One region of the Clostridium sp. JNZ J1-5 genome, then DNA from elsewhere that is predicted to be linked to it. Evidence: a T-box and tRNA genes for the amino acid it is inferred to sense, from the RefSeq annotation. Region 1 holds a T-box; the other holds one or more tRNA genes.
The links. A T-box is a leader RNA that pairs with one kind of tRNA and senses whether it is charged. The one in region 1 lies ahead of ACWW38_RS03310 (valine--tRNA ligase), so its partner is inferred to be a tRNA-Val.

Region 1 (6,575 bases):
AATAATGTAGATATATTAAGAGAAAAAAATATTAAGTTTATGAATCCATTTATTCCCATGGATGATGAAAATATACTTGCAAAGAGATTGTATGAGGAATTTAAAGAATTAGGGCTTTCTAAGAAAGAAGTTCTAGAGGCTACCCATAAAGCTTGGCAAGAAAGAGAAAACTTAAGAAATGATATAAGGATAAAGGGAGAAGAAGTCTTAAAATACCTTAGAAAAACAGGTAAAAAAGGAGTAGTACTTGCTGGACGTCCATATCATATAGATCATGAAATTCAGCATGGTATTGCAAATCTAATAACAGAATATGATATGGCAGTGCTAACAGAAGATTCTATAGCTCATCTAGGGAATGTACAAAGACCTCTTAGAGTTGTGGATCAATGGGTTTATCATTCAAGATTATATGCAGCGGCAGAATTTGTGTCTGCACAGGAAAACCTTGAATTAGTACAACTAAATTCTTTTGGATGTGGATTGGATGCTGTAACTACTGATCAAGTTGAAGAAATATTAAGAGGCAATAATAAAATCTATACAGTAATAAAAATAGATGAAGTAAATAACCTTGGAGCTGTTAGAATAAGAATACGTTCTTTAAAAGCAGCTATGGATGAAAGAGATAAAATAGGTATAAAACCTAGTCTAAATTATAGGCCAATGGATAGAATTCCTTTTACAAAGGAAATGAAAGATAAACATACAATTTTAGCACCACAAATGTCTCCTATACATTTTCAATTTGTGCAAGAAGCGTTATCTTCTTCTGGATATAATGTGGAAGTGCTTCCATCAGTTGATAAAGATGCAGTAGAGGAAGGACTAAAGTATGTAAATAATGATGCATGTTATCCATCAATCATAGTAGTAGGACAAATGATTGAAGCTTTGAAATCTGGAAAATATGACCCTAATAATACATCTCTTATAATGACTCAAACAGGAGGCGGATGTAGGGCAAGTAACTATATAGGGTTCCTAAGAAAGGCATTAAAAGAAGCTGGATTTGAGAATGTACCAGTTATATCTTTAAACTATGTAGGACTTGAAAGTAATCCAGGATTTAAAATATCATATCAAATGGCTAGAAAATCTCTTACTGCACTTTTATTTGGAGATTTGTTTATGAGGGTATTATACCGTGTTAGACCTTATGAAAAGATAAAAGGATCAGCAAATCTTCTATATGAAAATTGGGTTGAGAAGTGTAAAAAAGTAATAAGAGAAGGAGATTTTAAGTTAGCAAAGAAATACGTATATGATATAGTTGAAGACTTCGATAATTTAGAAATATTAGATATTAAAAAACCAAGGGTTGGAGTAGTTGGAGAGATCCTTGTAAAATATCATCCAACTGCAAATAACGATATTGTAGCCATACTGGAAAGTGAAGGGGCAGAGGCTGTAGTTCCAGACCTTACAGATTTCTTCCTTTACTGTGCTTATGATGAAACATTTAAATATAAGTATTTATCAGGAAGCCTAAAAGCTAAGCTTATAAGCGATGCTGTTATTTGGGGGATAGAGTATTTTAGAAAAGATATGAAAAAGGCCCTTAAAAATAGTAAAAGATTCCAATCGCTTTCAACAATAAAAGAGCTTGCAGAAGGGGCTGAACCTATATTATCTATAGGTAATCAGACAGGAGAAGGCTGGTTCTTAACTGGAGAAATGGTAGAGCTTATACACAGCGGAGTAAAAAATATTGCTTGTTTACAGCCATTTGCATGTCTTCCGAACCATGTAACTGGAAAAGGAGTAATAAAGGAACTAAGAAGGAGATATAAAGGATCTAATATAGTTGCTATAGACTATGATCCAGGTGCCAGTGAAGTAAATCAGTTAAATAGAATTAAATTAATGCTGGCAGTAGCTGAAAAAAATCTAAAAGAAGAATCAAATGAACTAAAGGACGATTTGACAGCAATAGGAGAAGTAGCAAGCGGTAAGCAAGTTTAAAATAGTGAATAGTATAAAAGGGCTAATGTGAAAAATCACATTAGCTCTAATTTTTTATTTTTTCACTTGATCAGCAAATTTATTAGTAGCAATTGTATCAAAGGAAGGTCTTTCTTTTATTAAATCAGCTTTATAAGATTGAATTATATCCATAAGCCTATTTAAATCTTCTGCTTTCATTGCAGGAGTTGGTGAGAAAGAATTGATACTTCTGTAGTTTTTAATAACGTTAGTTAAAATTCCAATGTCACTTCCAGGGAAGAATGATGCAATTGATTTTGCCACTTCTTCATCACTGTGATTAGCCACCCAGGTTTGACCTTTATAAATAGCATTAGTGAATTTCTGAATAACTTCTGGATTTTTATCCATATAAGACTTAGTAGCAAAGAAACAAGTATAGGGAAGAGTGCCAGCTTCTTTTCCGATAGAACTAACAATATATCCTGCATTTTCTTTTTCTAACATACTTCCGGTAGGTTCAAACAAAGCTACATAGTTTCCAGTGCCAGCCTTAAATGCTCCAGCTGTTGCTGTAAATGCTAGGTTAGTAATAAGATTAACATCTTTAACTGGATCTAAGTTGTGTTTTTTTAGAACGTATTCAAGTGACATCTCAGGAACTCCACCTGGTCTTCCGCCTATAATTGTTTTGCCTTTTAAAGACTCCCATTTAAAATTATCTTCTTTATTTCTACCTACTAAGAATGAGCCATCTGTTTGAGTTAATTGAGCAAACAATATAGGTAAATCTTCACGATGTTGATTATAGATATAAATAACTTGTTCAGGACCGCAGAAACCAATTTCAACACTACCGCTTAAAACTTGTTGCATTGTTTTATCTGCACCTTGCCCAGTGGAAAGATCTATATCTAGTCCTTCCTCTTTGAAGAAACCTTCGTTTATGGCAACGTACATAGGAGCATAGAATACAGAACGTACAACTTCATTTAATCTTATTTTTTGTAGAGATTTACTTTTATTATTACTGCATCCAAAGAGAGTTATAGAAGTTAAAAGAACAGCAATAGCTAATAATGTACTAAATACTCTTTTTTTCATAAAGATTACCCCCTTATATTAATTTATGTTATAAATTAGTATATGAAAGTTTTTTAAAAGGGGTGAGTAAAGATTATTTAGCTTTTCCAGGCTTCATATAAATCAGGACGTTCTTTTTTTAGTATTTTAAAAAATTTTTTTGAAACTTTTAATTTTCTAAGACCAGATATCATATGCTTAGGATACTTTTCTTTTCTAGTGTAATTATTTTTTAATCCTATTACCTTTAATTGTCCATTTTTAGTGATAAAAATATGTGAAATACCTGTATCTAATCTTGAAAAGTCTAGTGCTTTAAAGTTTTCAATGAGATCAACTAGAGAAAGGGCAAGGGATTCATTTAGGCTGTATTTTTTTATATAATCTATTAAACATATTCCATCTATATATTCTCTTATTATATAACCTAATCTATATTCATATACCTGAGGAAAGTATTTGTTATCTTTGCAATATTTAAGTATCAAGTACTCTCTTCTGCAATCATCAATATTTTTGCATATCTTAATTATTCTGCTATCATGTGTAAGATATATTTTTTCTTTTTTGCTGTGATGAATTATTTTAGAATTAGTTAAATCTATTCCAGGAACAATTTCAATTTTCATGCTAATACCTCATTTATTTAAATATTTAATATAAGAGATATTTTTAGGGTAGTATATATTTATAAAAAACAAGTATATATTATTACAATATTCTTTTTGTACAAGATAAGTGAAAAAATAAGGGTAACTCTTGACAGTTTATAAAATAGATGTATAATAAAAAATAATTGTATATTAAGCAGCAGGGAAAAAGAGGAGTAAAGATATAGGAATATTAAGAGAGGAAAGTCCATTGGCTGTAAGGCTTTCTATATGAATTATCTTGAAGGTAGCTTTGGAGCTTCTTTATCGAAATAGTAGTAGGTAAAGACGGTGGTCACATCGTTAATTTAATGAGTGCCTGTAAATTTTACAGGAATTAAGGTGGTAACGCGCGCTGTCGTCCTTTGGGATGTCAGCGCTTTTGTTTTATCTGATGACTACCATCCGTAATACTCCCACTTCTAAAGTGGGAGATAACGGCTGCTACGTCCCTAGATAAGGGCTTCTAAGCTTCAGTTGGAGAAAAAAGCTCCACCTGAAGCCAAGAATCCTCTTTATTAAAAATAGAACCTGCACAATTTAAATAGATTACGAGGAGGAAGAAAACATATGGCAGAAGTAAATATTTCAAAAACATATGATCCAAAAGAATTTGAAGAAAGAATTTATAAAAGTTGGGAAGAAAAAAAATACTTTACACCAAAAGTGGATGATAAAAAGAAACCTTATACTATTATGATGCCGCCGCCAAATATAACAGGGCAGCTTCACTTAGGCCACGCTCTTGATGGAACTTTACAAGACGTTTTAATAAGAGCAAAAAGAATGCAGGGTTACAGCACTCTATGGCTTCCAGGAGAAGATCATGCCAGCATAGCTACAGAAGTAAAAGTTGAGAAAGAGCTTTTAAAACAAGGTCTTAATAAAAAGGAAATGGGAAGAGAAGCATTCCTTGAAAAGGTATGGGAATGGTCAGAAGAGTATAAAGAAAGAATTAGAAATCAATATAAAAAACTTGGAGTTTCTGCTGACTATACAAGAGAAAGATTTACAATGGATGAAGGTTTAAGCAGAGCAGTAAAACAAGTTTTTGTGGACTTATATAATGAAGGACTAATATATAGAGGAAATAGAATAGTAAATTGGTGTCCTAAATGCCAAACAGCTATATCAGATGCAGAAATAGAATATGAAGAACAAAACGGAAACTTCTGGCACATAAAATATCCTGTAGTTAATAGTGATGAAAGCTTAGAAATAGCTACAACTAGACCAGAAACAATGCTTGGAGATACAGCTGTTGCAGTAAATCCTAATGATAAGAGATATTCTCACTTAATAGGAAAAACACTTATGCTACCTTTAGTAGAAAGAGAAATACCTATAGTTGCTGATGAATATGTAGATATGGAATTTGGAACTGGAGCAGTTAAAATAACACCAGCCCATGATCCTAATGACTATGAAGTTGGAAAGAGACATAATCTTCCACAAATAATTATGATGAATGAAGATGGTACTATAGCTAAAGGTTATGGAAAATATTCTGGACTAGACAGATATGAAGCTAGAAAAGTTATAGTTAAGGATTTAGAGGAAAGTGGATACTTAGTTAAGATAAGAGAGCATGTTCATAATGTTGGAACCCACGATAGATGTTCAACAACTATAGAACCTTTAACTTCTAAACAGTGGTATGTAAAGATGAAGCCTCTTGCAGAACCGGCTATTAAAGTTGTTAGAGAAGAAAAAATAAAATTTGTACCAGAAAGATTCTCAAAAACATACTACAATTGGATGGAAAACATTCAAGACTGGTGTATTTCAAGACAACTTTGGTGGGGGCATAGAATCCCTGTTTGGTACTGTGAGGACTGTGGAGAGATAATAGTATCTGTTGATGAACCAACAAAATGTAGTAAGTGTAATAGTAATAATTTAAAGCAAGAGGAAGATGTACTAGACACTTGGTTCAGTTCAGCATTATGGCCTTTTTCAACACTAGGCTACCCAGATAAAACTGAAGACTTAAAATATTTTTACCCAACAAGTACACTAGTTACAGGATACGATATAATATTCTTCTGGGTTGCTAGAATGATATTCTCAGGACTTCATAGTATGGGAGATATCCCATTTGATACTGTATTAATCCACGGTATAGTAAGAGATAGTCAAGGAAGAAAAATGTCTAAGTCTTTAGGCAATGGAGTTGATCCTCTTGAAGTTATAGAGAAATATGGAGCAGATGCCTTAAGATTTATGCTTACTACTGGAAATGCTCCTGGAAATGATATTAGATACTATGAAGAAAAAGTAGAGGCAGCAAGAAACTTTGCAAATAAAATTTGGAATGCTTCCAGATTTGTTATGATGAATTTAGATGAAAGATTAATAGATGAGTATAGAGATTGCAAAGAATATACTATTGCTGATAAATGGATATTATCAAGAATAAATACAGTAGTTAAAGAAGTAACAGAAAACATAGATAAATTTGAAATAGGAATAGCTGCTCAAAAGATATACGATTTCATGTGGACTGAGTTCTGTGATTGGTATATTGAGCTTGTAAAACCTGTTTTATATGGAGAAGATGAAAAGGCTAAAGGTATCGTTTTAAATGTGTTAAATGAAGTTTTAAGTACAGGTCTAAAACTATTACATCCTGTAATGCCTTATATAACTGAAGAGATATATGTGAACTTACCTAATTCAGAAGAAACTATAGTAACATCTAAGTGGCCTGAATACAATGATGCCTTAAAAGATGAAAAAGTAGAAGAAGAGATGAATTATATAATAGAAGCTATAAAAGCTTTAAGAAATGTAAGAGCAGAAATGAACGTTCCACCTTCAAGAAAGGCAAAGGTTACAATATATGCTTCTGAAGGTAGAGAAGCTTTCGAGCAAGGAAAGATATATTTTGAAAAGTTAGCTTCAGCGTCAGAGGTT
Region 2 (6,575 bases), 1.7 Mb from region 1:
GCGGTAAATGCTATTGCAGATTGTACTCACTCAGTTTTAGAAAAAACTCCACCTGAATTAGCAGCAGATATAGCTGATAGAGGAATTGTAATGACAGGTGGCGGATCCTTATTAAATGGATTGGATAAGTTAATAGAGGAAGTAACTAAAGTTCCCGTACATGTTGCTCAAGATTCAGTTTCATCAGTTGCTCTAGGCACTGGAGATGTACTAAGCTACCTAGATAAGATTGATGCATCTTATAAGGGGCAGGATATAAACCTAATAGACTAATATATATACTTATTATATAAGTTATAAAATATACGCTCTATAATCTTAAAATTATGGAGCGTATATTTTATTTAAAATTATTTTGGAATTATGAGAAGTTAAGGATAGCTTAAAACATATGATATTTATATTATGTTATCCATATTTTTATCATGTAATTGTGAAAGGTAATATGAATGGATTAGAGAGTGAGTAATGACTTTGGCCATTTCCATAATTAAATCTAGGCGTATATTCCTATTTGTAAATAGCTCGTTATTATCACTAGAGTCCACAATACCTATTATGGAGGTTTCCCCAACTTCAGGTAAAATTTTACCTACACCTTTTCCAGGATGTATAGGATAATCGCGAGCTTGTATTTCCCCTATGTTTTTCATTTCTCCTAAACAAGCATCAACGCCTATTATACTAGAAGAGGGATGAAGTTTTTTTATCTGCTGAAGCTGTTTATCTATATTTAAAGCGTGTATAGGTTCAGAAATAGTTCCATATACTTTTAGTGGGAAGTTTTCATTTTTTAATAATGTTCCTACTAATGGCCCTAGACAATCTCCTATACATCTGTCAGTACCAATACATACTATAACAGAATTTTCATCCATGTAATCTTTTAAAAAATATGCTATTTCGTAATAAGATAGATTATCTTTATAGTGGACTCTGACTTTATTCAAGAACGACACCTCCTTGATAATTTATATGAAAAGCATATATACTATATGAAATAAAAATTAATAAAAAAAGAAAATATAATAGAATTAAAAGGAAAAAGGAGATGAATAATTGATATAAATGTATAAGTAATTCGAAGTAATGTGGTGAAATTAAGAGCAATATGCTTGTAATTTCATTTAAATAACAAAAGTTAGAGTTGAAATAAGTGCTAGTTCTAGGTATACTAATATTCGTTGACGCGGTAAAACGCTGAAAATAAAAAATAAATAAGCATGCTGGCATGGCTCAACTGGTAGAGCAACTGACTTGTAATCAGTAGGTTCCGGGTTCAAGTCCTGGTGCCAGCACCAATTTCGGAGGAGTTCCCGAGTGGCCAAAGGGGGCAGACTGTAAATCTGTTACGTTTCGTTTCGATGGTTCGAATCCATCCTCCTCCACCATATAAATAAATGGGCGCATAGCTCAGCTGGGAGAGCATCTGCCTTACAAGCAGGGGGTCACAGGTTCGAGCCCTGTTGTGCCCACCATTTATTTTTAGAGAAGTTGGTAGCTGTTAAGTTTTTTAAAAGTTAATATGGAGGAGTTCCCGAGTGGCCAAAGGGGGCAGACTGTAAATCTGTTACGTTTCGTTTCGATGGTTCGAATCCATCCTCCTCCACCATAGAAGACATCAATGTTGATGTCTTTTTTTATTTTTGTTTTATATGAATGTTGATTTTAAATTCAGTTAAAACCTCCTATTTTTAAATTTATATAAATCAAATTAAATATTTGTATAAAATAAATATTTGTAAAATTAATGATAAGTTAAGCTTCATGTTATTGACATGGATATTATACTGTGATAATATTATTTTGCTTAAGTAAAATTAAATAATAGATAAGAAAAAATCTTATCAAGAGAGGTGGAGGGACTGGCCCTGTGAAACCCAGCAACCGGTACTGTTGTACTAAGGTGCTAATTCCTGCAGATTTAATCTGCAAGATAAGAAATCATGATAATCACGCAATCAACCTCTTCAATTAAGAAGGGGTTTTATTTTTTTTTAGAAAGGAGATTTTAGAATGAGAAGATTGTTTACTTCAGAATCAGTAACAGAAGGACATCCAGATAAAATGTGTGACCAAATTTCAGATGCTATTTTGGATGCTATTTTAGAAAAAGATCCTAATGGAAGGGTAGCTTGTGAAACGGCGGTTACAACTGGAATGGTTATGGTTATGGGAGAAATATCCACGAACTGTTATGTTGATATTTCAAAGCTTGTAAGAGAAGTCGTTACAGATATAGGATATACAAGAGCTAAATATGGATTTGACGCTGAAACATGTGCTGTATTGACAGCAATTGATGAACAATCAGTAGATATAGCTATGGGTGTAGATGAAGCCCTAGAGTCAAGAGAAGGTGAAAAAGACGAAGTTGAGGCAATAGGAGCTGGAGATCAAGGACTTATGTTTGGATTTGCTTCTAATGAAACACCAGAATATATGCCTCTTCCTATAAGTATGGCACATAAGCTTTCAAGAAGATTAACAGAGGTTAGAAAGAACGGTATATTACCATACTTAAGACCGGATGGTAAAACTCAAGTTACAGTTGAATATGAGGATGATAAACCTGTAAGAATAGATGCTATAGTTGTTTCAACTCAACATGATCCAGAAGTTACACAAGAGCAAATACGTAAAAATCTTATGGAACATGTAATAAGATTTATAATTCCTAATGAATGGTTAGATGACAAAACAAAGTACTACATAAATCCAACAGGAAGATTTGTTATCGGTGGACCACATGGAGATACAGGATTAACAGGAAGAAAGATTATAGTTGATACTTATGGTGGATACGGAAGACATGGTGGCGGAGCTTTTTCAGGAAAAGATCCAACAAAAGTTGACAGATCAGCAGCTTACGCAGCAAGATGGGTTGCTAAAAACTTGGTAGCAGCTGGAGTTGCAGATAAACTTGAAATAGGTTTAGCTTATGCGATAGGTGTTGCTCGCCCAGTATCACTTTTAGTAAATACTTTTGGAACAGGAAAAGTTGAAGACGATAAAATAGTAGAAATAGTTAACAAAGTATTTGACTTAAGACCTGGTGCAATAATTAGAGATTTAGAATTAAGAAGACCATTATATAGACAAACAGCAGCTTATGGGCACTTTGGAAGAACTGATGTAGAACTTCCATGGGAACAGCTAGATAAAGTAGAAGCTATCAAAAAATATATATAATAATTGAATTAAACATTTTAGTATAAAAAGCTAATATCATAGTGATATTAGCTTTTTTTATATGGAGCAGATAAGTAGCTTTAGGTTTATTAAATAAAATCATGGTAAAAATATTAAATAATACATAATAGTTGAGAAGTGTTAGGCATATACCTTATAATTAACTTAAGTTAATTATATTTTAGGAGCGATTTTATGGCTGAAGTACAAGGAACAGTAGAGGGAATAGTTTTTAAAAACGAAAATAATGGATATGTAGTAGCACATATAAAGGATAAGAAAAAGAAAATCACTATAACTGGATTCATACCTTATATATCAGAAGGGCAAAATTTAAAAATTCAGGGTGAATGGTTTAATCATCCTCAATTTGGTGAACAATTTAAAGTGAGTTCATGTGAAGAGATAGTTCCAACTTCACTAGAGGGAATAGAAAAATATCTATCTTCAGGTATAATATCAGGAATAGGACCAGTTACTGCAAAAAAAATTGTAGAGCACTTTGGGGAAGAAACCTTAGAGATATTAGATGAAAATATAGAAAGATTAAAAGAAATAGATGGTATAGGAATAAAAAAGATAGAGACTATATCTAAATCTTATGCAAAACAAAGAGAGATAAGGAATATAATGGTGTTCCTTCAGACTTATGGAGTTACTGTTAAGCAATGTATTAAAATCCATAAAAGATACGGAGCAAATTCAATAAATGCAGTGAAAGAGAATCCATATGCTTTAACCGATGAAATCTCAGGTATTGGATTCAAAACAGCTGATAAAATAGCAAGAAGCCTAGGGATAGAGAGTAATTCTCCATTTAGAATACAGTGTGGTATAAGATATATAGTAAATCAATTTTGTAGTATGGGAAATACATACATGCCTTTAACTAAGTTGACTAAAGAAGCCCAAAGTATACTAGGAATTCCAAATGAAGATATAATTCAAAATATACAGGAATCCGTTCTAAATGGAAAACTTAAGGTAGAGATAATCAACAATGAGGAATGTGTATTTACCATGCCTTATTATTATTGTGAACTATCTGTTACAAGCAAGATACTTACGCTTTCCACCAGTAGCTATGATAATATTAAAATTGATATAGATGAAGAAATAAAAAGTTTTGAAAAAAATAATAATATTACTTTTGCTCCAACTCAAATTGAGGCCATAGAAGGTGCATTTCAAAATGGGTTAGAAATAATAACAGGGGGACCTGGTACAGGGAAGACTACAATAATAAAATGTATAACAGAAATATTTGAAAACTCAGCTATGACTGTATTTATGGCAGCACCAACTGGAAGAGCAGCTAAGAGAATGAGTGAAGCTACTGGAAGAGAAGCTAAGACCATACATAGACTTTTAGAGCTTGGATTTAGCGATGAAGATGATATGGAATTTTCAAGAGGGGAAGAATCTCCATTACAATGCGATGTATTGATAATTGATGAAGCATCCATGATAGATATATTGCTTATGAATAACTTACTTAAGGCAATTCCTATGGGAACAAGACTTATAATAGTTGGTGATGCAGACCAATTACCTTCTGTAGGACCAGGAAATGTATTAAGAGATTTAATAGAGAGCAAGTGCGTAAAGGTTGTAAGATTAAAAGATATATTTAGGCAAGCTGAAGAAAGTATGATTGTAGTAAATGCTCATAAAATTAATAATGGAGAAATGCCTATTCTAAATAAAAAAAATAAAGATTTTTATTTTTTAAAGGGAGAAGATCCAGAAAAAATTTTAGATACATTGGTAGAGCTTATTTATGAAAGACTGCCAAAGTTTAATAGAGATTGGAATAAAATAAAGGATATTCAGATATTAACTCCAATGAGAAAAGGGATACTAGGAGTAGAGAGTTTAAATAAGAGACTTCAACAAATATTAAACCCTAAAGACAAAATAAAAAGTGAAATTGAATTTAAAGACAATATATTTAGGGTTGGAGATAAGGTTATGCAGACTAAAAACAATTATAACTTAAAATGGACCAGAATAAGCGGGGAAGGGGAAGAAGAGGGTCTCGGAGTATTTAATGGAGACATAGGCTACGTATGGGAAATAGATGAAGATAAAGTAAATGTAGTTTTTGATGAAGAAAGAAAAATTACTTATGACAATATGTATTTGGATGAACTAGAGCTTGCATATGCTATGACGGTTCACAAGAGTCAAGGAAGTGAATTCCCAGTAGTTATTATGCCAATGTTTATGGGCCCGCCACTTTTAATGAATAAAAATCTTTTTTATACAGGAATTACTAGAGCTAAAAAAATGGTAGTCTTAGTGGGGCTTCAAAAAGCTGTTAGTTTTATGATTAATAATAATAGAAGTTATGAAAGGTATTCGGCACTAAAATGGAGGATATTGAATATACTAGAAGGTGATGTTGTTAATGATAAAAGTTTATCCTAAGGGGATGAGAGTGAAATGTATCTAGCTAATACAGGCTATAGTGGTACAAAAGAAAAAGTAATTAAAGAAATAATTGATTGGAGCCTGGGAAAAGAAAAATTTATGAATTTAATTTCACCACCATATAATTTAGCTGAACTTTTTTTAGAATTAATATTAGGTTTCACAAAAAATAATAAGAAGGTTTTATATATAACCAATGAGGAAACTAGCGATGTTCAACTTATAAAGGATATAAAAAAGTTAAGTAGTTTCAGGCAATATGTATATTTTAAAGAAAATAGTGATTATAATAGAGCACTTTTAGTTATATCCAAACATAATAATCTAGATAAAATCAAAGCTGAATTTGATTTAGTTATTTATGATGATATAAAAAGTTTTTCATTTTACAAGAAGGAGAATATTGCAGAAGTTTCAATAAGGAAATGTAAAGATAATGGTAAAGTATTAGTCTATTCAATAGAAAAAATTTTTAATGGAAGCAGAGAAGTAATCTTTCCTGTAAGGGCAAATCATTGCCCTATAGTAGAGCCGAAATTTATTTCTACCAGAATAGATATAAATAAAGATATACCGTATGTAATTTATGAGTATTTAGAATGGTCAATAAGCTGTAGTGGTAGGGTTATTGTATATGTTCCAGATGAAGATAGGGTGAATAATGTATATAATTATTTATCTAAGTACTGCAGCAAGTTTGTAAAAAGTACATTATATTATGTAAAGAATAATAACGATAAAAATACTTTATATAAGTTTATTAGTGCAAAGAATGGAATAATTATTACCAATCATTTTAATGATATAAAGTTTGATTTAAATAATGTTAATGTTATGGTATTTTTTGCTGATGATAAATATTTTGATTATAAAAAGTTAGTTTATCTTTGTGGAAAGGTAGGAAGAAGTGAGAAAAACCTTAGAGGTGAAGTTGTATTTCTTGGAAATAA

Region 2: it has a tRNA-Val gene. The T-box ahead of ACWW38_RS03310 (valine--tRNA ligase) is inferred to sense a tRNA for this amino acid. The anticodon was not compared.

The regions. Positions count from the first base shown of each region.
Region 1 is NZ_CM132773.1:651,324-657,898, reverse strand. Features, by position in the region: gene ACWW38_RS03325 (acyl-CoA dehydratase activase-related protein) at 1-1,965, shown strand, start outside; gene ACWW38_RS03320 (ABC transporter substrate-binding protein) at 2,020-3,030, opposite strand; gene ACWW38_RS03315 (serine/threonine protein kinase) at 3,108-3,638, opposite strand; T-box leader at 3,814-4,028, shown strand; gene ACWW38_RS03310 (valine--tRNA ligase) at 4,230-6,575, shown strand, end outside.
Region 2 is NZ_CM132773.1:2,614,471-2,621,045, forward strand. Features, by position in the region: gene mreB (rod shape-determining protein MreB) at 1-273, shown strand, start outside; gene yyaC (spore protease YyaC) at 399-950, opposite strand; tRNA gene ACWW38_RS12620 (tRNA-Thr) at 1,226-1,301, shown strand; tRNA gene ACWW38_RS12625 (tRNA-Tyr) at 1,307-1,391, shown strand; tRNA gene ACWW38_RS12630 (tRNA-Val) at 1,403-1,478, shown strand; tRNA gene ACWW38_RS12635 (tRNA-Tyr) at 1,528-1,612, shown strand; SAM riboswitch class I at 1,842-1,943, shown strand; gene metK (methionine adenosyltransferase) at 2,017-3,192, shown strand; gene recD2 (SF1B family DNA helicase RecD2) at 3,388-5,622, shown strand; gene ACWW38_RS12650 (hypothetical protein) at 5,638-6,575, shown strand, end outside.